DNA from 2 places in the Streptomyces sp. JNUCC 63 genome. Region 1 is predicted to be linked to the other one. Evidence: riboswitches for the same ligand, from Rfam matches in the RefSeq annotation. Region 1 holds a riboswitch; the other holds the start of a gene.
What was found. A riboswitch is a leader RNA that binds a small molecule or an ion and turns the genes downstream of it on or off. The one in region 1 is predicted to bind ZMP and ZTP.
Positions count from the first base shown of each region.

Region 2: linked by a shared signal. The riboswitch ahead of ACX25U_RS13815 (glycine hydroxymethyltransferase) and the one ahead of ACX25U_RS01345 (bifunctional 5,10-methylenetetrahydrofolate dehydrogenase/5,10-methenyltetrahydrofolate cyclohydrolase) in region 1 are both predicted to bind ZMP and ZTP.

Region 1 covers NZ_CM135963.1:282,404-294,130, forward strand. Annotated here, with positions in the region: gene ACX25U_RS01300 (S1 family peptidase) at 1-1,323, shown strand, start outside; gene ACX25U_RS01305 (EamA family transporter) at 1,349-2,116, opposite strand; gene ACX25U_RS01310 (hypothetical protein) at 2,275-2,460, opposite strand; gene ACX25U_RS01315 (L,D-transpeptidase family protein) at 2,602-3,297, opposite strand; gene ACX25U_RS01320 (SDR family NAD(P)-dependent oxidoreductase) at 3,424-4,212, opposite strand; gene ACX25U_RS01325 (SDR family oxidoreductase) at 4,263-5,177, opposite strand; gene ACX25U_RS01330 (MBL fold metallo-hydrolase) at 5,334-5,963, opposite strand; gene ACX25U_RS01335 (S-(hydroxymethyl)mycothiol dehydrogenase) at 5,963-7,048, opposite strand; gene ACX25U_RS01340 (nuclear transport factor 2 family protein) at 7,298-7,663, shown strand; ZMP/ZTP riboswitch at 7,888-7,974, shown strand; gene ACX25U_RS01345 (bifunctional 5,10-methylenetetrahydrofolate dehydrogenase/5,10-methenyltetrahydrofolate cyclohydrolase) at 7,994-8,842, shown strand; gene ACX25U_RS01350 (glycosyltransferase) at 8,987-10,219, shown strand; gene ACX25U_RS01355 (TetR/AcrR family transcriptional regulator) at 10,213-10,875, opposite strand; gene ACX25U_RS01360 (YncE family protein) at 11,022-11,727, shown strand, end outside.
Region 2 covers NZ_CM135963.1:3,049,500-3,061,226, forward strand. Annotated here, with positions in the region: gene ACX25U_RS13785 (2'-5' RNA ligase family protein) at 1-78, opposite strand, end outside; gene trpS (tryptophan--tRNA ligase) at 241-1,254, opposite strand; gene ACX25U_RS13795 (RNA polymerase sigma factor) at 1,371-1,982, shown strand; gene ACX25U_RS13800 (hypothetical protein) at 1,975-2,874, shown strand; gene ACX25U_RS13805 (hypothetical protein) at 3,028-3,687, shown strand; gene ACX25U_RS13810 (hypothetical protein) at 3,717-4,409, shown strand; gene ACX25U_RS13815 (glycine hydroxymethyltransferase) at 4,424-5,878, opposite strand; ZMP/ZTP riboswitch at 5,910-5,999, opposite strand; gene rocD (ornithine--oxo-acid transaminase) at 6,117-7,322, shown strand; gene ACX25U_RS13825 (glutathionylspermidine synthase family protein) at 7,332-8,519, opposite strand; gene ACX25U_RS13830 (hypothetical protein) at 8,527-8,880, opposite strand; gene ACX25U_RS13835 (hypothetical protein) at 9,038-9,862, shown strand; gene ACX25U_RS13840 (ABC transporter substrate-binding protein) at 9,924-10,880, opposite strand; gene ACX25U_RS13845 (ABC transporter permease) at 10,882-11,727, opposite strand, start outside.

The DNA.
Region 1 (11,727 bases):
GGACTCCTCCTGGGAGGAGCGATGGTCACGCAGGCGGCGATGGCCAGTGAGACTCCCGGTACCCCCGCCGCCGTACGCGGCTCGGCGCAGTCGGCCGCCGCCGGCACGGGCGCCGACCTGGCGGCACGGCTCGGTACCTCCCGTACGGCGGGCAGCTGGATCGGCGCCGACGGGCGGCCGGTCGTCGCCGTGACCGACGAGAGGGCGGCGGCCGAGGTGCGGCGGGCGGGCGCCGAGGCGAAGGTCGTACGGCACAGCATGAACGAGCTGAAGGCGGCCACCGCGACCCTGCGCGCCGCGCCGCGCGTGCCGGGCACGGCCTGGGTGATGGACTACCGCACCAACCGGGTGACCGTCCAGGCCGACAGCACCGTCTCCGCCGCCGACTGGGCCCGGATGACCAAGGTCGCCGACGGCATCGGCGGCTTCGTGCACATGCAGCGCGCCCAGGGCACCTTCACCACCCGCCTCAACGGGGCGCTGCCCATGCTGTCGACCGGCGGGCGCTGTTCGGCCGGCTTCAACGTGACCAAGGGGCAGAGCGACTTCATCCTCACCGCCGGGCACTGCGGGCCCACGGGGTCCATCTGGTTCGCCGACAACCAGGGCACCCAGCAGCTCGGCAGGACCGTCGAGGGGTCCTTCCCGGGCGGCGACTTCTCGCTGATCCAGTACGCCTCCGGCAGCGCCGGCCAGGGCGCCGACATCGTGGCGATCGGCGGCGGCAACGGCGTACGGATCACGGGGGCGGCCGATCCGGCCGTGGGGCAGCGGGTGTTCCGCAGCGGCAGCACGAGCGGGCTGCGCGACGGCGAGGTGACCGGCCTCAACGCGACCGTGAACTACCCCGAGGGCACCGTCACCGGCCTGATCCAGACGACGGTGTGCGCCGAGCCGGGTGACAGCGGCGGCCCGCTGTTCTCCGAGGGCATCGCCCTGGGGGTGACCTCGGGCGGCAGCGGCGACTGCACGACGGGCGGTACGACGTTCTTCCAGCCGGTCACCAAGGCGCTGACCGCGCTCGGTGTGAAGCTGATCGTGGCGCCCCCGCAGGAGGGCGCCGGGACTCCTTCCGACGCCCCCTCCGAGGAGGCCACCCACAGCGCCGTCGCCCCCGGCGCCGTCTCCCCCGGCTCCTCCGCCCCGGTCACCGGCATCACCGATGGCACCACCCTGCTCTCCCGCCTCTCCGACCCCAAGAATGTCGGCCCCGGTCTCCTGATCATCGCCGGCAGCCTGATCGCCCTGGTCGCCACCCGCTACATCCGCGCGGAGCAGGACCGCAAGGCCTACCAGCGGTACTACTCGGCGACCTGGGGCTGACCAGAGCCGACCGCCTGTACGGCGGTCAGCCCAGCGTCAGCAGCACGGTGGCCGCCGCCGCGCCCAGCAGACCGGCCACCTGCCACCGAGTGACCCGTTCGCGCAGCACGGCGAGCCCCAGTGCCACGGGAAGGGCCGGGTACAGCGAGGCGAGGACGACGGCGACCGCGAGCACCTGCAGGCGGGTCGCCAGCAGGTACAGGATCAGGGCGAGAGCGGCGCCCGCGCCGATGAGCAGACCTTGGGCCCCGCGTACCGGGGGTATGCGGAGGCGCCGTACGCCGACGGGCAGCAGGACGGCGACCGCGGCGAGGCGGCCCGCCGCCACGGGCCACAGCCCGCTCGACGGCCCGGCCTGCGCGAGCGCGAGGTACTGCACGGCGACTCCCGCGCTCGCCAGCAGGCCGTCCGCCGTGCCCCGGCCGCGGGTGGCACCCGGACTCCCGCCGGAGACCAGCCAGAGCGCGGGCACCGCGGCGGCGATGCCCGTCCAGGCCAGGGGCGTGGGCCGGTCGCCGAGGACGAGGACCCCGCACAGCACGGACAGGGCGACGGAGGTGACGGCGCTCACAGGCACCACGACACTCATCGCACCGCGGGTCAGCCCGCGGTTGAGCAGAAGCATGGCCGCGCCGCTGCCTACGCCGGACAGGCCGCCCCAGCACAGATCGGCCGACGACAGGGAGTGGGCCGGGACGAGGAGGGCCGCCGCGACGGCGAGCAGCAGCCCGCCGAGCCGGCCGAGGAGGGTGACGGCGGCGAAGTGCGTGCGGCGGGACAGCATGCCGCCCATGGTGGGGGCACCTCCCTGCTCGAGCGAAGCCGAGAGCTTGGGGGACGACGAGGCCGTAGCAGAGGGCGGAGGACAGTGCGAGAAGGGCACCCGTTCGCTCATGGGTGCCCTGGGAGGATGATCCGATGCTGCGACGGTGGCCGTGGAGGAGAAGTGGCTCAGGCGGCCCTGAGCGGGAGGTGGGCGGCTGTGGCCCACTCCAGGACGAGGCGCTGGTATTCCTCGCGCTGCTCGCTGGTCAGTGTCCCGCCCGACCGGAGCCACAGGGCCCGGATCTCCTCGTTGACCTCCGCGGCCGATCGCTCGGAAACGGGCTCAACAGTGGTGGACATGCCGTGAAGCATATGCCGATCGAAGTGAAGGCGCTGTGAATAAGTACGAGCGATACGGGCATATCGGACCGTGTTGCTCATCACGTCAATTCGGCAGGAGCCCGGCGGTAGTTCGCGATTCAATCGCCACCGGGCACCGGCATCCGCTCACGCTCAGGTGCCCGGCTTGCGGCCGTAGACGTACACGTCGTCGCCCTTCTTCAGCAGCGACCAGTACTTCTTGGCGTCCTTCGGCGTCATGTTGACGCAGCCGTGCGAGCCGGGCGGGTTCCACATGCTCAGGCCGACCGAGTGGAAGGCCTGGCCGCCGTCGAAGAACTGGCTGTACGGCATGGGCACGTTGTAGAGGGTCGAGACGTGGTCGATGTGCCGCCAGTAGATCTTCTTCAGGCCGGTGCGGGTCTGGTAGCCCTTGCGTCCGGTGCGCACCGGCACGGGTCCGTAGACCAGCCGGCTGCCGTCCTGGATCCAGCTGAGCTGGAGAGTGAGGTTCACACAGGCTATCCGGCCTTTGTTGACCGGGCACTTGCCGGCCTTGTTGGGCTTGTTGCCCACGGCCTTCTGCTTGTTCATGAGGTCCATCACGCCCCAGGTGACGGGACCCGCGTAGCCGATGTTCGGTGTGATGCCGTGCTTGTTCTGGAAGGCCCGTATCGCCTTGCAGTCCGCGGCCGACTGCCGCCCGTCGACCGGCCGGCCGAGGAACTTCTCCACCTGCTTCTGGTACGGCCCGGCCTGCGTCGTGCAACTCGCCGCCTGCGCCGGCGCGGCACCGAGCGTCAGTGTGAGCGGAACCACCAGTCCGGTGACGCCCAGTGCGACTGCTCCCCGTCTGCCCATGTCCCTCATGACGACTCTCCCCCTTGGTGCGTTCCTGCGCTTTCGGACACCTAGACCCTTGGCGGGGGACACTGGTTGCGAGGCTCCTCACGCCGAGATGAAACGGTGACATCCGACCGGCTCCGGCCCGTGGGTTCAAGTGGTCCGAAGGGCCGCGTGGAAGCCGGCGTTGACCGCGGTGAGGCCGCCGTCGACGGTCAGGGTGGTGCCGGTGATCCAGGCCGCGTCGCGGGAGGCGAGGAAGGCCACGGCGGCGGCGATGTCCTCCGGCTCTCCGACCCGGCCCAGGGGGTACAGAGTCCGGACGCGGTCGAGTTCGGCGTCCCTGCCCTCCCAGGCCGAGGTGCGTACCGTGCCCGGCATGACGAGGTTGACGCGGACACCGCGGGCGGCGGCGTGTCCGGCGAGGGTGCGGGTGAGGGACGCCAGGCCCGCCTTGGCGGCGCTGTAGGCGTGGTTGCCGAAGTCCTGGACGCCGTTGACCGAGCCGATGCCGACGATCGCGCCCCGGCCGCCTGCCGCCAGGTGGGGCAGGGCGGCGCGGCAGCAGCGGTAGGCGCCGGTCAGGGTGACGTCGAGGTCGCGGGCCCACGCCTCGTCCGGGCCGTCCTCGAAGAGCGGGGTGTCGGGTGAGCAGTGGGCCGCGCTGTTGACCAGGACGTCGAGTGAGCCGAAGGCGCGGACGGCGTGGGCCACCGCCGCCTCCACCGACTCGCGGTCCGCGACGTCCACCGCGTGCGCCCGCGCCGTGAGGCCGCGCTCGCGCAGGGCCGCCGCGGTCTCCTCCGCCGCGTCGCCGTCCACGTCGGTGACCAGTACCCCGGCCCCCTCCTCGGCCAGCCTTCGCGCGGTGGCCGCGCCGATGCCCCGCCCCGCTCCGGTGATGAGAACCCCGTGCCCGTCGAACCGCCCGCTGTCCGTCATGCGCCGAACCTACTGCGGCGGACGATCACGCGAACAGACGGCGTGCGCGGTCACCGGTAGCCGGTCGTGTCCGCCGGTCCGCCCCGGTCCTGGACCTCCGTGAGGTAGCGCCAGGCGTCGGGGCGGCTGCCGTCCAGGTCGGTGAAGCCGTAGACCCGGGCGAGGGCGCCGCTGGAGAGGGACCGGCCGTTCCAGCGGGCCACGTCCGGGTCGGCGGCCAGGGCGATGACGGCGCGGCCCACGTAGCGAGGGGTCTCGGAGATGGCGAAGTGGGGGACCTGGTCCAGGGCGTCGCGCCAGTTGTCCTCGGTCACCCCGAAGTGGTCGAGCATCAGCTCCGAGCGCAGCCAGCCGGGGGTCAGCGCGAGGGCGGTGGCGCCGCGCGGGCCGAGTTCGTGGGCGAGGGCGAAGGCCATGCGCAGGACGGACGCCTTGGCTAGGTCGTAGAAGAAGTTGACGCGGTAGGTGTCCCGGTTGTACTCGGCGGTGCCGTCGGTCATCTCCACCACCAGGCCGCCGGGGCGGCGCAGCAGCAGGGGCAGGGCGTGGTGGCTGGTGATCGCGTGTGTCTCCACCGCGAGGCGGAGCAGCCGCAGTCCCTTGTCGAGGTCGTGCTCCCACACCGGGGTGTCCCACTCGAAGAGGTGCTCCGCGCCCCAGATGTCGTTGACGAGGACGTCGAGTCGGTCCTGCTCGCGGGCGATGCGGTCCACGAGGGCGCGCACCTGGTCCGGTTCCAGGTGGTCGGTGGGTACGGCGATGCCGTGGCCGCCGGCCTCGGTCACCAGGTCGGCGGCGTCCTCGATGGTCTCGGGGCGGTCGTACTCCGAGCGGCGGGCGCGGGTGGTGCGTCCGGTGACGTACACGGTGGCACCGGCCGCGCCGAGTTCCACCGCGATTCCCCGTCCCGCTCCCCGCGTCGCTCCCGCGACCAGCGCGACCTTGCCTTGAAGCGGACCCGGCATGTCCGGCCTCCTGTGCGTCTTCCGTCGATGCGATTGCCGTCATCGAGGGTGCCGGGGAAACCGGACATCTCCTGTCGTCTTTTGCGGGCGAATCGTCGGGGATCCGCTGCGGGCGGGCCGCACGAGCGGTTTTCGGGTTCGTGCGGCCCGTGCCCGTCAGTGCCCGCGGGCGATCCACTCCTGAAGGTGCGGGGCCTCGGCGCCGATGGTGGTGGAGTCGCCGTGGCCGGTGAGGACCTTCGTCTCGGGTGGCAGCGTCAGCAGGCGGTCGCGGATCGAGTCGATGATCGTCGGGAAGCTGGAGTACGAGCGCCCGGTGGCGCCCGGCCCGCCCTGGAAGAGGGTGTCGCCGGTGAAGACGGTGGCGAGCCCGGGGTCGTACAGGCAGACCGCGCCCGGGGCGTGGCCCGGGGTGTGCAGGACCGTCAGGTCGGCGCCCGCGGCCTCGATCACCTGGCCGTCGGCCAGATGCTCGTCGGGGTCGCGGTCCGGGTGGGTCTGCTTCCACAGCGGCAGGTCGTCGGGGTGCAGCCAGATCGTCGCGCCGGTGAGGTCGGCGAGGGCGGGGGCCGCGTTGACGTGGTCGTTGTGGGCGTGGGTGCACACGATCGCGGTCAGCCGGCGGTCGCCCACGGCCTCGGCGATGGCCTGAGCGTCATGGGCGGCGTCGATGACGACCACCTCTTGGTCGTCGCCGACGATCCACACGTTGTTGTCGACGTCCCAGGTGCCGCCGTCGAGCGTGAACTGCCCGGAGGTGACGAGGCGTTCGATGCGCGGGGCCATCACAGCACCACCACCGAGCGCAGCACGTCGCCGCGGTGCATCCGCTCGAACGCCTTCTCCACCTCGTCCAGTTGGATGGTCTCGGTGACGAACTTGTCCAGCGGCAGGCGTCCCTGCAGATGCAGGTCGATGAGCATCGGGAAGTCCCGGGAGGGCAGGCAGTCGCCGTACCAGCTCGACTTCAGCGCACCGCCGCGCCCGAAGACGTCCAGCAGCGGCAGCTCCAGCTTCATCTCCGGCGTCGGTACGCCCACCAGGACGACCGTGCCGGCCAGGTCACGGGCGTAGAAGGCCTGCTTGTACGTCTCCGGGCGGCCCACGGCCTCGATGACGACGTCGGCGCCGAAGCCGCCGGTCAGCTCGCGGATCGCCTCGACCGGGTCGGTCTCCTTGGAGTTGACCGTGTGCGTGGCGCCCATGGTGCGGGCGGTCTCCAGCTTGCGGTCGTCGATGTCGACGGCGATGACCTTCGCCGCGCCCGCCAGGTACGCCCCCGCGATCGCCGCGTCGCCGACGCCGCCGCAGCCGATGACGGCGACCGAGTCGCCGCGGCCGACGTTCCCGGTGTTGATCGCCGCGCCGATGCCGGCCATCACGCCGCAGCCCAGCAGGCCGGCCACCGCCGGGGAGACGGACGGGTCGACCTTGGTGCACTGGCCGGCCGCCACCAGGGTCTTCTCGGCGAAGGCGCCGATGCCGAGGGCCGGGGAGAGTTCCGTGCCGTCGGTGAGCGTCATCTTCTGCCGCGCGTTGTGGGTGTCGAAGCAGTACCAGGGCCGCCCGCGCTCACAGGCGCGGCACTTGCCGCACACGGCCCGCCAGTTCAGGATCACGAAGTCGCCGGGCGCGACGTCGGTGACCCCCTCGCCGACCGACTCCACCACGCCCGCGGCCTCGTGACCGAGCAGGAACGGGAACTCGTCGTTGATGCCGCCCTGCTTGTAGTGCAGGTCGGTGTGGCAGACGCCGCAGGCCTGGACCCGTACCACGGCCTCGCCGGGCCCCGGGTCCGGCACGACGATCGTCTCGACCCGCACGGGTTCGTTCTTCCCGGGCGCGATCACGCCGCGCACTTCCTGCGCCATGGTGCTGTTCCCTTCCATCGAGCGGTGTCCGTCCCACCCGACCCTACGCGTGACTGATCAGTAAGGCACCGGGACGGGTCGCTTCTGCCGGTTTCGCGGCGGTCTGCGCCCCGCGACGGCACGCCCCCGGCCTCCGCCGGGCGCGGCGTCCGTGCTGCGTTTGCCCTGCCCGCGGCGGCGGAGGAGCCTCGAAGGGGGGCCCGTCGCGGCCCGCTCCTCCTGAGCCGCGGCCCTCCTAGGAGGTCACCCATGGCTACCAGGTCAAGCCCCGCCTTCGACACCGATACGCTGCGCCGCGGCATCGAAGGAGACACGGCGTCCACGCTGCTGTCGCTGTACGCGGACGACGCGGAGATCCGCATCGTGGACCGCAACACCCAGCCCAGTCACCCCAAGGTCCTGCACGGGCGCGACGAGATCGGCTCGATGCTGAACGACATCTACGGCCGCGACATGACCCACAAGCTGGAGCAGTGCGTCATGCAGGGCGACCACGCCGCCTACATCGAGTCCTGCGAGTACGGAGACGGCGTCCGTGTCCTCGCCGAGTCCATGGTCTCGCTGCGCGACGGCAAGATCGCCGATCAGACCATGATCCAGGCATGGGACGAGTAGGGAGAAAGGCCGCGAGGTTCCAGGTCAGCTCCCGGCTGACCTGGACCTTCTCCGCCCGCGCGGGCCTGGGCGGATCCCACTCGGCCGGGTTCCGGAAGTCACGGGCGGCGTCCCGGCTGGCGTCCGCCGCCCTGCTCCGGTCGGCCCTGCGGGCGGCCCGGCCCCGCCCGCACCGCGCCACGCCGCGTGTACGTCGACCGCGGCGGGCCCGTTCGGCTAGGCTGACGCGGGGCCGTGACTGGCGCTGAGGTGGAGCACCACCGGGGAGCGGTCCACGCAGAGTGTTTGAGCCGCGCGCCTGGGCGATCCGTCGAACGCCCAGGAGTGATCATGTCCCAGGCCCGTCTGATGGACGGCACCGCGCTCGCCCGCCGTGTCGTGGAGGAGACCGCCGAGCAGGCCGCCGCACTGACCGAGCGCACGGGCACGGTGCCCTGCCTCGCGACGGTGCTGGTCGGCGAGGACCCCGCCTCCGTCACCTACGTGCGGATGAAGCAGAACCGCTGCCGCAAGGCCGGTATCGACTCCCGCCATGTGGCGCTGTCTGCCGGAACCACCACCGAGGAGCTGGTCGGCACGCTGCGGTCCCTGTCGGAGGACCCCGCCGTGCACGGCATCCTGCTCCAGCACCCGGTCGGCGACCACATCGACGAGCGGGCCGCGTTCGAGGCGATCGCACCCGAGAAGGACGTCGACGGAGTCACCTTCGCCTCGTTCGCGACGATGAGCTTCGGCCTGCCGGGGTTCGTCTCCTGCACGCCCGGCGGCATCCTGCGGCTGCTCGACGAGTACGGCGTCGAGCTCAGCGGCAGGCGCGCCGTCGTGGTCGGCCGCAGCGCGATCCTCGGCAAGCCGGTGGGCATGCTGCTGCTCGCGCGGGACGCGACGGTGACGTACTGCCACTCGCGCACCGCCGACCTGTCGTCCGCGGTCCGTGAGGCGGACGTCGTCGTCGCCGCCGTGGGCCGGCCGCGACTGATCCGCGGCCAGGACGTCAAGCCGGGCGCCGTCGTGATCGACGCCGGCTACAACCCGGGCAACGTCGGCGACGTCGACTTCGACTCCGCCGTGGAGAGGGCCGCGCTGATCACCCCGGTGCCGGGCGGGGTCGGTCCGATGACGATCGCCACGCTGCTGGAGCAGACGGTGCGGGCCGCCGCCCGGCAGCTCGGGGTGTGATCAGCGAGGCCAGGCGCTGTACCGCGTTACGTCCCCGGCATGGGACATCGGCCGTGACAGGGTGAAGGGGTCCGACACCTCTCGGGTCGTTCACGGGTGGCGGGCGGGGGCGCCGCCATACTGGCCGACGTGCGCGTAGCGATCATGACGGCGGGTTCCCGGGGCGACGTGGCCCCCTTCACCGGACTCGGGCACGGCCTGGCCCTCGCCGGGCACGAGGTCACCCTGGTCACGCACGGGTGCTTCGAGCCGCTGGTCGCGGGCTCGGGCCTGGCTTTCCATCCGCTGCCGGTGGACCCGCGGGCCGAGTTGGAGTCCGCGCGCGGACGCGAACTGCACCGCAGCGCCACCGACGCGGGCAGGATGCTGCGGGCCGTGGGGCTGGTGCGGGCGGCCATCGGCCGTATGACGGACGACCTGATCGCGGCGGCCGAGAAGAGCGACATGCTGCTGCTCGCCGGCTCGCTGGGGCCGGTCGGGCACGTCATCGCCGAGGCGCTGAGGCTGCCGAGCATGGGCGCGCATCTGCAACCCCTCTCCCCCACACGGGAGTTCGCCCCGCCCCTGCTCGGCGGTGGCCACTGGGGAGCGCCCGCGAACCGCCTCGCCGGGCACGGAGTGAACCTGGCCGTGGAGCGGGTCTTCTCGGCGGCCGTCCCCGCAGTACGGGCCCGGCTGGGGCTGCCGCGCGCCCGTGCCGGCACCGGACGGCGCATCCGCCGGGTGCAGCGCCGGCCGGCGTACCACGGCTTCAGCCCGCTGGTCGTGCCCAGGCCGCGCGACTGGCGGCCCGGACTCGAGGTGTGCGGGTACTGGTGGCCGTACGACCGCTACGCCCAGCTCCCCGACGGCGTACGGGATTTTCTGGACGCGGGCCCTCCCCCGGTGTTCGTCGGCCTCGGCAGCGCCACCGTGCCCGACCCCGGCCGGCTCAGTGACACGATCGTGCGCGCGCTGCGCCGGGCCGGACTGCGTGGGGTGATCCAGCGGGGCTGGGCCGGGCTGGCGGCGGCCGGCGAGGACGTGCTGACCATCGGCGAGGTCCCGCACTCCGCGCTGTTCCCGCGGATGGCCGCCGTGGTGCACCACGCCGGGGCGGGCACGACCGCGGCCGGGCTGCGCGCCGGCGTCCCCGCGGTGCCGGTGCCCGTCCAGTTCGACGAGGGCTTCTGGGCCGAGCGCCTCGTCGGCCTCGGCGTGGCACCGTGCGCCGTCCCGCTGCGGGGACTCACCGCGGACGCCCTCGCCGCGGCTCTCGTCCGGGCCACCCGGGACTCCCTCCACCGGGAGCGGGCGCGGGCCCTGGGCGTCCGGATCCGCGAGGAGGACGGGGTCGCACCTGTGCTGAACGCGGTCGACCGGCTCGCCGGTCAGTAGCTGTCCTCCGCCCAACCCGGTGGCCGCAGGATGGCCAGCAGCTGACGGACCAGTTCGTCGACCACCTCGTCCAGGGACGCCTCCACCCAGCCGGCGCTCCAGTCGTGCAGGAGGCCGTTGACGCTGCCGATGAAGGCCGTCGCGGCGATCCGGTAGTCACGGGGCGCCGCCTCGCCGCACTCGGCGGCGGCCCGGGCCTCGGCGCAGATGAGGTCGACCCAGCGGGACCGGCGCTCCAGGCGCTGCTCCTCCAGGCGCGGGCTGACGCCGATGACCTCGACGAAGGTGACGCGGATCCGGCGCGGGTCCGCGGTGACGTTGGCGGCGTAGGCGCGGAAGAGGGCGGTGACGCGTTCGGCGAGCGGCAGTTGCCCGGCCTCGACGAGGGCGTCCCGGACGGCCTGTTCGGCCCAGGCGTTGACCTCGAGGTGAAGGGCGGCCAGGACGTCCTCGAGGGTGCGGAACTCCTCGTAGAACTGACGGGTCGACAGTCCGGCGGCCTCGCTGAGCGCGGCGACGGTCGTCGCGCGGTAGCCGGGGGTGTCGCCGAACAGTCGCAGCGCCGCATCGAGGAACCGGCGGCGCCGCTCGGCCTGTCGCTCGGCGGCGGACTTGCCGCCGTAGCGGCCGGTCGGCGCCCTCAGCCTGCCCACCACGATCCCCTCCCTCGTACGCCCGCTCCAATTTTGTCGTGTACGCGGTCTTGTGGAGTAGGCGATCCCCTCCTTACTTTTCAGTAAGTTGACTGTGAAAGCGCTGGTGTTCAGATTCCCGGCTCCCCATCACAGAGGAGAGAGCAGTCATGCCTGCTGTCAGAACCAGGCACCTTTGCTCCGTGGCCGCCGCCCTCGCCCTGACCCTCACCGCCCCCGCCGCCACCGTGACCGCCGCGCCGCAGGACCCGGCCGGGCTGCGGGAGGTCCTGTTCGTCGGCAACAACTGGGACGGAACCGCCGATGTCATCAAGTCCACCGGCGACTTCACGAGGATCGGCCGTGTGAACGTCGTCCCCGACAAGGCCCGGCGGATCGCGGAGATCAACGCCGACCCGATCAAGTGGATCTACTTCCAGGCGATCCGCAACAGCGTCGGCGAGGGCCACGACCAGTTCGCCGACGACATGTACTCCACCCCGGACGGGAGGTCCGTGGTGGTCTCCCGGCCCAGCTTCGCCGACGTCGTGTCGGTGGACCTGTCCAGCGGGAGCATCAACTGGCGTTTCCCCGTGGCCGGTTACCGCGCCGACCACATGGCCGTCTCCCCCGACGGCACCCGGGTCGCGGTCTCCGCCTCCACCGCGAACACCGTGCACGTCCTGGACATCGGCACCGGAAGGCAGCTCGGCTCGTTCGCCACCGGCGACAAGCCGCACGAGAACATCTTCACCAAGGACGGCAAGTACATCTGGAACATGTCCATCGGGGACGTCAACACCGCGCTGGACGACCCGTTCTGGGACTGGACCAAGGGCGACCGGCACATCACCGTCGCGGACGCGACGACGTACA
Region 2 (11,727 bases), 2.8 Mb from region 1:
GCCCGCGCGCCGCTGCTGGAGCAGGCTGCCGTGGGGCTCCGGGACCGCGATCGACACGCCGATCGTTACGGTCCCCACGTCGTCTCCTGTCGTCGTGTCGGAAGCGTCGTCTGTTTGGTTCTCAGCCGTTTCGTCACTGCCGTCCGGCTTCGACTGTACGTCTGCGGCCGTGTTGTGGGCAGGCGCAGCCATGTGATGTGCAGCGCTCCGCCCGGTGCCGCGTGTGTGCGGTGGTGCGCCTCAGCGCTTGGCGGGCAGGAAACCCACCTTGTCGTACGCCCGGGCGAGGGTCTCCGCGGCGACCGTGCGCGCCTTCTCCGCGCCCTTGGCCAGGATCGAGTCCAGCGTCTCCGGGTCGTCCAGGTACTGCTGGGTCTGCTCCCGGAACGGCGTCACGAACTCGGTCATGACCTCGGCGAGGTCCGTCTTGAGCGCGCCGTAGCCCTTGCCGGCGTACTTCTCCTCCAGCTCGGCGATGCCCGTGCCCGTCAGGGTCGAGTAGATCGTCAGGAGGTTGCTGACGCCGGCCTTGGTCTCCGGGTCGTAGCGGATGACGGTGTCGGTGTCGGTGACCGCGCTCTTGACCTTCTTCGCGGTGGTCTTCGGGTCGTCGAGCAGGTTGACGAGGCCCTTCGGCGTGGACGCCGACTTGCTCATCTTGATCGTCGGGTCCTGCAGGTCGTAGATCTTCGCCGTCTCCTTCAGGATGTACGCGTCCGGGACGGTGAAGGTCTCGCCGAAGCGGCCGTTGAAGCGCTCGGCGAGGTCGCGGGTGAGCTCGATGTGCTGACGCTGGTCCTCGCCGACCGGAACCTGGTTGGCCTGGTAGAGCAGGATGTCGGCGACCTGGAGGATCGGGTACGTGAACAGGCCGACGGAGGTGCGGTCGGCGCCCTGCTTGGCGGACTTGTCCTTGAACTGGGTCATGCGGCCCGCCTCGCCGAAGCCGGTGAGGCAGTTCATGACCCAGGCCAGCTCGGCGTGCTCGGGGACATGGCTCTGGACGAACAGCGTGCAGCGGTCCGGGTCCAGTCCGGCTGCCAGCAGCTGGGCGGCGGCCACCCGGGTGTTGGCGCGCAGCTCCGCCGGATCCTGCGTGACCGTGATCGCGTGCAGGTCGGCGAGCATGTAGAACGCGTCGTGGGACTCCTGCAGGGCCACCCACTGGCGGACGGCGCCGAGGTAGTTGCCTAGGTGGAAGGAGCCTGCGGTGGGCTGGATTCCGGAGAGCACACGGGGTCGATCAGAGGCCATGTCCACCATTCTCTCAGGTACTGGATCCTCCCCCTCTCGGGTGCTGGATCCTCCCCGATCCGGAACTGGTCGGGAACAGGTGGGAACCGAACCGGCCCGCGCGGTGTAACAAGGGTGTGAGAACGCGGGAGGGGGGCCGCATCGTCGACGAGGCCGCGGTGATCGCTCGTGTACGCGCCGGGGAGCCGGAGGCGTACGCGGAGCTGGTGCGGGCCCATACGGGCATCGCGCTCAGGGCGGCCGCGGCGCTCGGAGCGGGAGTGGACGCGGAGGACGTGGTGCAGCAGGCCTTCGTCAAGGCGTACTGCGCCCTGGGCCGGTTCAGGGACGGCTCGGCCTTCAAGCCGTGGCTGCTGTCCATCGTCGCCAATGAGACCAGGAACACAGTGCGCACGGCGGCGCGGCAGCGCACGCTCGTCGGCCGGGAGGCCGCCTTCGTGGAGGCCGAGCCGTTGATACCGGAGTCGGCGGACCCGGCGGTGGCGACGCTGCGGATCGAGCGCCGCGCCGCCCTGCTGGCCGCCCTGGAGCAGCTGGGCGAGGAGCACCGCCTGGTCGTCACCTACCGCTATCTGCTGGAGATGGACGAGTCGGAGACCGCCCAGGCCCTGGGCTGGCCTCGCGGGACCGTGAAGTCCCGGCTCAACCGTGCCCTGCGCAAGCTGAGCCGTCTGCTGCCGGATTTCCAGCCTCGGAAAGGGCGGGAAGGGGGTGAGGAGCGTGCGTGAGGAGCCGGAGGATGCCTCTCGGCTGCGAGAGGAGTTGCGGGCGCTGGGGCGGGCGCTGGACGCGCCCGGTTCCGCGGGTTCGCCGGATTCCGCGGGTTCTGCTGCGGGACCGGAGACGATGGTCGAGCGGGTGCTGCGGCAGATACTGGCCGATCAGGTGCCGGTGCCGGTGGCCGAGCCGGCGGGTGCCGGTGAGCGGCTGCGGGCGGTGCGGCACTGGACGCGGACGCGGTGGCGCTCGCTGACGGCGGCCCTTTGCGGTCTGCTCACGGTGCTCGCGCTCACTCCCCCGGTGCGGGCGGCGGTCCTCGACTGGTTCGACTTCGCGGGTGTCGAGGTGCGCTACGACCCGTCGGCGGTGCCCTCGCCGGGTGCGCGGGTCCCCGACTGCGGCCGGTCGCTGTCCCTGGCGCAGGCCCGGCTGCAGGCCGGTTTCGAACCCCTGGTGCCGGATGCGCTCGGCGTGCCGGACGCGGTGACGGTGACCGATGCTCCGGAAGGGCGGTTCCTTGTGACCCTGTGCTGGCACGAGCAGGGGCGGACCGTACGGCTCGACGAGTACCCGGAGCGGTTGGACCTCAGCTTCGCCAAGAGCGTGCGGGAATCACCGGAGTGGATACAGCTGGACACGACGGCCTCGGCCGGCGGCATCCCGAACTCCGCCCTGTGGTTCCCGAGGCCCCATCTGCTCACCTTCTGGCTGATGGACGCCGACGGCCACCGGTTCACGCGCAGCAAGCGGACGGCCGGTCCGACGCTGTTGTGGACGCGGGGGACCAGCGGCGGCGATGTGACGCTCCGGCTGGAGGGAGTGGCGTCGAAGGCGCAGGCGGTGCGGATCGCGCGGTCGGGTGTGCTGGGTACCAAGGCGCCCGGGCGGCCTTCGAAATAATGCACGCGGGACGGGAACCCCGGCGGGCCGGGCGGTGTACCAGAAGTGACACGCGGCCTGTGGGCGGGCCGCACGGGATCGTCCGGTTGGGGGTTTCGGATGGGCAGGTGGAGAGTTCGTGAACTGACGGCCTGCGTGGGCGCGTTGACGGTTGTGCTCGCGCTGACGGTGTGGGGCGCGTCCTCCGCGGCGGCCGGCGGGCCGACGAGCGTGCTCGTGACCTCGCCGCAGAGCGGTGAGGCCACCGCGCTGTACTTCTCCCAGAAGGAGTACGGGCAGCTGGAGCGGCTTCTGGGACCGGCGGGCACGGGCAGCCGGGACAAGCCTCCCGAGGCCGACCTGGTCCACGCCCGGCAGGTCAACGTGACCTGGATGGCGCACGACATATCGCCGTGGCGACTCGACCGGGTATTCCCGGTGACCGGCACCGACGCCGTCTGGATCCACACGGCGGCGAACATGCCCGAGTCCGTGAACGGCTACTGGCACCGCGCCGAGCAGCCCGCCCGGTTGCGTGCCCTGTTCGGGAAGCTGGGCGTCATGGGCAAGGTCGCGGGCGAGGGGTACACCGGCATCTTCCCGGCGCCCTGGCAATCCGACACCGCCACGCCCGGCGCCGCCGATACGGAGACGATCCGGGTGAGCGCAGGGACGGCCGACGGCGGCGGGACCGACTGGTGGTGGGCGATACCGGGCGCGGCGGCGGGGGCGGTGCTGGCGCTGACGCTGCGGCCCCTGGCATTGAGGCTGCCGCTCGACCGCCTGCGGCGTGAGCGGGACCCGGGGCCCAGGCAGGAATTGCGGGACGTGTAAGACGTGTGAGCGGGAGGGGGAGCGGTCGGATGGCACTGCGTGGTGGGCGTGCGGCGGCCTGGCTGGTCTCCGTGCCGCCGGTGTCGGTGGCGGTGATGCTGCTGTGCGCAGGGTCGGCGGTCGCGACGGCCGCGGACGGGGACATTGCGCCGCGCGCGCCCGATGTGGCGCTGGTCGTCGCGGGCGGCTCGGGGCGGACGAGAGCGTTGCACTCGGGGGATCGCGACTTCGCCCGGCTCCAGGAGCTGCTGCGGCCTTCGTACACGGGGACGGAGCCGGTACCGGCGGCCTGGGCGGAGGGGCGGTATCCGGCGGTGCGGGTGACCGTGGTGTGGGGGCTGACCGGGGTCGGGGGATGGCCGATGACGAGCAGGCCGCCGGGAGGGGATGTGGCCGTGGAGAGACAGGACCAGTTGATCGTGGCGGGGGACGGCACGCCGTGGGTGCGGTCGGACCCGGCGCCGGATGTGGAGGACGACGACATCCACTGGCACCGGGCGCCACGGGACCTGTACGAGCGGCTGGACCACGCGGGGCTTCTGGGGGGCGAGGACAGTACGTCGTCCGGCGGGGCTCGGGGCGGGAGGGGTGATCCCTTGTGGTGGGCGGCCGGCGGGCTGGCCGTCGGGATCGGCGGCACGCTGCTGATACGCCGCGCGGCGGCCCGGCGTGGTGCCGGACCGCCGCGGGAGGAACCACGACAGGAGCTGATCGACCTTTGACCCCGGGGGGTGCGTCAGCCCAGGTCGATCTCCGGGTACAGCGGGAAGCCGGCCAGCAGGTCGGTCGCGCGGCGGGAGATCTCGTCGGCGACCTTCGGGTCGAGGACGTGGGCGGCCTTGGACCGGGCGCCCGACTTGGTGGTGCCGGGCTCGGCGGCCGTCAGGACGCGGTCGATGAGGCCGGCGACCTCGTCCATCTCGGCGGTGCCCAGACCGCGGGTGGTCAGCGCGGGCGTGCCGATGCGGACGCCGGAGGTGTACCAGGCGCCGTTGGGGTCGGCCGGGATCGCGTTGCGGTTGGTGACGATGCCGGACTCCAGCAGGGCGGCCTCGGCCTGGCGGCCGGTGAGGCCGTAGGAGGAGGCGACGTCGATCAGGTTGAGGTGGTTGTCGGTGCCGCCGGTCACCAGGGTGGCGCCGCGGCGCGTCAGGCCCTCGGCCAGGGCACGGGAGTTGTCGACGATCCGCTGGGCGTAGTCCTGGAAGGAGGGCTGCCGGGCCTCGGCCAGGGCGACCGCCTTGGCGGCCATGACGTGCGGGAGGGGGCCGCCGAGGACCATCGGGCAGCCGCGGTCGACCTGGTCCTTGAGGGAGTCGTCGCACAGGACCATGCCGCCGCGCGGTCCGCGCAGGGACTTGTGGGTGGTGGTCGTGACGATCTGGGCGTGCGGGACCGGGTCGAAGTCGCCGGTGAGGACCTTGCCGGCGACCAGGCCCGCGAAGTGGGCCATGTCGACCATGAGCGTGGCACCGACTTCGTCGGCGATCTCGCGCATGATCCGGAAGTTCACCAGGCGCGGGTAGGCGGAGTAGCCGGCGACGATGATCAGCGGCTTGAACTCCCGGGCGGAGGCGCGCAGGGCCTCGTAGTCGAGGAGGCCGGTGGCCGGGTCGGTGCCGTAGGAACGCTGGTCGAACATCTTTCCTGAGATGTTCGGGCGGAAGCCGTGGGTGAGGTGGCCACCGGCGTCCAGGGACATGCCGAGCATGCGCTGGTTGCCGAAGGCCTGGCGCAGTTCGGCCCAGTCGGCCTCGGAGAGGTCGTTGACCTGGCGGACGCCGGCCTTCTCCAGAGCGGGGGCCTCCACACGCTGGGCGAGGACGGCCCAGAAGGCGACGAGGTTGGCGTCGATGCCGGAGTGCGGCTGGACGTAGGCGTGGCGGGCACCGAAGAGTTCGCGGGCGTGCTCGGCGGCCAGTGACTCGACGGTGTCGACGTTGCGGCAACCGGCGTAGAAGCGGCGGCCGACGGTGCCCTCGGCGTACTTGTCGCTGAACCAGTTGCCCATGGCCAGCAGGGTGGCCGGGGAGGCGTAGTTCTCGGAGGCGATCAGCTTGAGCATCTCGCGCTGGTCGGCGACCTCCTGGCCGATGGCGTCGGCCACGCGCGGCTCGACGGCGCGGATCACGTCGAGGGCGGCGCGGAAGGCGATGGACTCGTGGGACAGGGGCGCAGAGTTCTCGGGCATCAGGACCTCCGGACGTGGCGTTCGGCGTTCACGGTACGGCCCAGGCGCACGGCACTCTTTCCCGCTCGGGCCGCTCCCCGATGGTCGGTCCCATCCCAGCGCGCCAGTCACGGCCCGCGGTCAGCCTACCGGGCGCGCCGAACGGCGCAGTTCCCGCGTCCACCATGCGAGCGGGGATAGGAAGGAGGACGGCCTCCCTTTCGCCGGGGGGCGCCCCTCGTCGTCCTCGGGAGCCGCCGTGACCGCTACGGAAGACCTCATCGCCACCGCCGACGCCCACAGCGCGCACACCTACGACCCGCTGCCCGTGGTGATCGCCGCCGCGGACGGCGCCTGGATGACGGACGTGGAGGGCCGCCGGTATCTCGATCTGCTGGCCGGTTACTCGGCGCTGAACTTCGGGCACGGCAACCGGCGGCTGCTCGAGGCTGCCAGGGCGCAGATGGAGCGGGTGACGCTGACCTCGCGGGCCTTCCACCACGACCGGTTCGGCGCGTTCTGCGAGCAGTTGGCGACGCTGTGCGGCATGGAGACGGTGCTGCCGATGAACACGGGCGCGGAGGCGGTGGAGACGGCCGTGAAGACGGCCCGCAAGTGGGGTTACAAGGTCAAGGGCGTGCCCGCGGAGATGGCGAAGATCGTGGTCGCGGGCAACAACTTCCACGGCCGTACGACGACGATCATCAGCTTCTCCACCGACCCGCAGTCGAGGGCGGACTTCGGGCCGTACACGCCGGGCTTCCAGATCGTGCCGTACGGGGACCTGACGGCGATGCGGTCGGCGCTGACGGAGAACACGGTCGCCGTGTTGCTCGAGCCGATCCAGGGCGAGGCGGGGGTGCTGGTGCCGCCGGCCGGTTATCTGCCGGCGGTGCGGGAGCTGACCCGGGAGCGGAACGTGCTGTTCGTCGCCGACGAGGTCCAGTCGGGGCTGGGGCGGACGGGCCGTACCTTCGCGTGCGAGCACGAGGGGGTCGTCCCGGACATGTACGTCCTGGGGAAGGCGCTGGGCGGCGGGATCCTGCCGGTGTCGGCGGTGGTGTCCTCGCGGGAGGTGCTCGGGGTGTTCCGGCCGGGCGAGCACGGGTCGACGTTCGGCGGTAATCCGCTGGCGTGCGCGGTGGCGCTGGAGGTGATCGCGATGCTGCGCACGGGCGAGTTCCAGGCGCGGGCCGCGGAGCTGGGCGAGCGTCTGCACCGCGAGCTGGGGCAGCTGGCCGGAGCGGGGCGGGTGCGGGCGGTGCGCGGGCGGGGGCTGTGGGCGGGCGTGGACGTGGACCCGGCGCTCGGGACCGGCCGGGAGGTCTCGGAGAAGCTGATGGACCGGGGTGTCCTGGTGAAGGACACCCACGGTTCGACCATCCGGATCGCCCCGCCGCTGGTGATCGGCGAGGAGGACCTGGACTGGGGGCTGGAGCAACTGCGGGCGGTGCTGAGCGCGTAGGAGCCGTCTCTAGAGGATCACGTGGGGCAGGAAGCGGGCGTACCCGTCCGTGACCAGGCCGGCCGACTCGCGGATGCCGAGGCCGGCCGCCTCATCCCCGACGACCCAGGCACCGAGGACGACGTGGTTGCCGTCGAAGGCGGGCAGCGGGGCGAGGGCCTGGTAGCAGCAGGGCTCGTCGCCGGCGGGAGGGCCGCCGCTGCCGGGCCGGCGGATCGTCACTCCGGCGCCCTCCCGGCCGAGCAGGGGTTTGGCGACGTAGCCGGTGGTGGCCGCCAGGTCGCGGGGGCCGTCCAGGTGGGCGGGGAGGAGGTTCGGGTGGCCGGGGTACAGCTCCCAGAGGACGGCGAGCAGGGCCTTGTTGCTCAGCAGCATCTTCCAGGCGGGCTCGATCCACAGGGTGGAGCCGGTGCCGCCGCCGTTGTCGAGGGTGTCCAGGACGTGGTCGGCGAAGCGGTCGGTGGTCAGCCACTCCCACGGGTAGAGCTTGAAGATGCTGCGGATGAACCGCAGTCCGTTGTCGACGAAGCGTTCGGAGAGCGGGTCCCAGCCGATCTCCTCCATGGATGTCCAGTCGGTGTCGAGGCCGGCCTGTTCGGCGGTCTCCTTCAGATAGGCGACCGTCATCAGGTCCTCGCCGGTTTCGTCGTCGCTGGTGTGCGCGAAGTGCAGGGGACTGCCGGGCGGCAGCAGCGGGGCCTGCTTCCGCCAGGCGGCGACGAGGCGTTCGTGCAGGGAGTTCCACTGGTCGGCGCCGGGGAAGCGCTCCTCCATCCAGAACCACTGGGGGGAGGCGGCCTCGACCAGGGAGGTGGGTGTGTCGGCGTTGTACTCCAGGAGCTTGGCCGGGCCGGTGCCGTCGTAGCGGAGGTCGAAGCGGCCGTAGAGGGAGGGGAGTTCGGCACGGCGGTGCCAGGACTCGGCGACGGCGTGGGCTACGCGCGGGTCGGTGATGCCGAGGTCGGCGAAGCGGCCGGCGGTGACGATGTGGTCCGCCGCGGCGAGGCACATGCGGTGCAGTTCCTCGACGGTCTCCTCCAGCGCCTCCACCTCGTCGAGGGTGAAGACGTAGCAGGCGCTCTCGTCCCAGTACGGGCGGAAGGAGTTGTCGGGGTACCTGGTGAGCGGATAGATGAGGCCCTGGGCCTCGACGGCCTGCTGCCAGCCGGGGCGGGGCGTGAGGGTACGGCGCTCCATGCCGGCCTCAGCCGCCGGACTTGCCGCTGCCGCCGCCGAAGCCGCCGCGGTCCACACCGCCGTGGCCGCCGCCCGAACCGCCCGAGCCACCCGGGCTGTTGCGGGGCTTGGTGAAGGAGCCGCCGTTGACCCAGCCGCTCTTCTTCTTGCCGCCGTAGTACCAGGCACCCTTGGAGGACACGGTGCCGGCCTTGCAGTCCTTGTCGGAGACGACCTTGTAGCCCTTGCCGAACATGTAGCTGTCGCGGTCCACACAGCGCTTGTCCGGATCGGAGGAGCAGGCGGTGAGCACCGCGGCGAGCAGTCCCATGCCGCCGAGTACGACCGTGCCCGAGCGAAGTTGCCGACGTGCGTCCGCCATGTCCGTGTCTCCCCGTTGTCTGCTGGTCGTTGTCCGCTGGTTGTCCGTACGGCTCCTGGCCGGCGGTGTCGGCCGCCAGCCTAGAGATCGGTGAGAACGTCCGTCCCGGCGGCCCGGCGATCTCCCGCTCCCCTACAGTCGCTTCGTGCTCTTTGGAATGGTGTGCGCCCTTGGTGCGGCGGTGTGTTTCGGTACGGCGACCGTGCTCCAGGCGATCGCCGCCCGCGCCGCGGCGCGCACGGGCGGGGGCGGGGAGGCGGCGCTGCTGCTGCGGGCGGTGCGGCAGTGGCGGTATCTGGCGGGGCTGGCGCTGGACGGCCTCGGGTTCCTGTTGCAGATCGCGGCCCTGCGTTCACTTCCGATCTACGTGGTCGGCGCGGCCCTCGCCGCGAGCCTCGCGGTGACGGCGGTGGCCGCGTCCCGGCTGCTGCGGGTGCGGCTGAGCGTGGTGGAGTGGTCCGCGGTGGGCGTCGTCTGCGCCGGCCTGGCCATGCTGGGCCTGGCCTCGGGCCCGGAGGGCGGCGAGGACGGCTCGACGGCCCTGAAGTGGGCGATGCTCGGGGCGGCGGTGGCCGTGCTGCTCCTGGGCGCGGTGGGCGGCCGCCTGCCCGAACGCGGCCGGGCGCTGCTGCTCGGCCTGGGCGCGGGCCTCGGCTTCGGCGTGGTCGAGGTGGCGGTACGTCTGATCGACTCGCTCACCCCGTCGGCGCTGTTCGCCAACCCGGCGACGTACGCCCTCCTGCTCGGCGGAGGCGCCGCCTTCCTGCTGCTGACCTCGGCCCTCCAGCGCGGCTCGGTGACCACGGCCACCGCCGGCATGGTCATCGGCGAGACGATCGGCCCCGCGGCCGTCGGCGTGGTCTGGCTGGGCGACCGCACCCGCGACGGCCTGACCTGGCTCGCGGTCCTGGGCTTCGCGGTGGCGGTGGCCGGGGCCCTGGCACTGGCGCGGTTCGGGGAGGCACCGGTCGAGGAGAGGTGACGGCCGGGCCCCGCCGGAACGATCACGGCGGGACCCGGCGCAGGGCCTCCGGGCCCACCGGTCAGGACAGCCACGCCCTCCACGTGGATTCGTGACCGTCCACCCACTTCTTCGCCGCCTCGGCCGGGGTGAGCTTCTGGTCGGCGATCATCAGGGAGACCTCGTTCTGGTCCTCGGTCGTCCACTTGAACTTCTTCAGGAAGGCGGCCGCCCTGCCGCCGGACTCCGCGAAGTCCGCGTTGAGGTACTTCTGCAGCGGCGTGTGCGGGTAGGCGCAGGCGACCTTGGCCGCGTCCGCGTCGCAGCCCTCCTTGTACGGGGGCAGTTTCACCTCGGTCATCGGCACCTTCTCGAACAGCCAATGGGGTGTGTTCCAGTAGGTGAGGAAGGGCTTCTTCTCCTTGGCGAACTGCTTGATCTGGGTGAGCAGCGCGGCCTCGGAGCCGGCGAACACCACCTTGAAGTCCAGCTCCAGGTTCTTCACCAGCGCCTTGTCGTGGGTGAGGTAGGCCGGCGAGCCGTCCATCAGCTGGCCCTTGCCGCCGCTTTCCGCGGTGCGGAACTGCTCGGCGTACTTGTTGAGGTTCTTCCAGTCCTTGATGTCGGGGTGCTGCTCGGCGAAGTACGTCGGCACGAACCAGCCGATGTGCCCGGTGACCCCGAGGTCGCTGCCGGGCGTGATCGTTTTCTTGTCCTCGACGTACCGCTGCTCCTGCTCGGGGTGGCCCCAGTCCTCGAGGACGGCGTCGACGCGGCCCTGGCTGAGCGCGTCCCAGGCGGGCACCTCGTCGACCTGGACGATGTCGACGCGGTAGCCGAGTTCGTGCTCCAGCAGGTGCTGGGCGACGGCTACGTTGGCCAGGGAGCCCACCCAGGACTGCACCGCCAGGCTCACCGTCCTGGCGCCCTGGACGTTGGCGTACGGCGAGGCCTGCTTGGTCATGTCGGCGGCACCGCAGCCGGTGAGCAGCGCGAGCGCGAAGACTCCGGCCACCGCGGAGGTCGTACGACGTCGCATGTCAGGCTCCCTTCGTCGCGCGGCGTTCGGTGGGCTGTGTCACCCGGTCGAGCATCAGGCCCAGGCAGACGATCGCGGCCCCGGCGACCAGGCCGGTCGCCAGGTCGCCCTGGGCGAGGCCGAAGACGACGTCGTAGCCGAGCGCGCCACCGCCGACCATGCCGCCGATGATGACGACGGCGAGGACCAGGACCACACCCTGGTTGACGGCGAGCCGCAGGGCCGGGCGGGCCAGCGGGAGCTGGACCTGGCGCAGTTGCTGGGCACCGGTCGCGCCGAGCGAGCGGGCCGACTCCAGTGCCGCCGGGTCCACCTGGCGCAGGCCCTGCGCGGTGATCCGTACGACCGCCGGCAGCGCGTAGACGATGGCGGCGGCGACGGCCGGGGCGCGGCCCACGCCGAACAGCGCGACGACCGGGATCAGGTACACGAACTGCGGCATCGTCTGGAACACGTCCAGCACCGGGCGCAGCAGCCGCTCGAAGCGGTCGCTGCGGGCGGCGGCGATGCCGGTCGCGAAGCCGATGACGAGGGTGACGGCGACGGCCGCGAGGACCTGCGACAGCGTGTCGAGGGACGGCTTCCACACGCCGAGCACCCCGATGGCGGCCATGGCGAGGACGGCGGTGAGCGCGGTGCGCCAGGTGCCTATCAGCCAGGCCAGGGCGGCGACGACGAGCAGCACCGACCACCAGGGCAGCCACTGCAGTCCGTCGCGGAGCGGGTCGAGCACCCAGGTGGTGAAGTGTGCGGCCCAGTCGGCGGTGCCGCCGATCACGGGGACGCCCGAGTACAGATGGGCGGTCATCCAGTCGACGGCCCGGTTGACCGGCTCGGCGATGGCCAC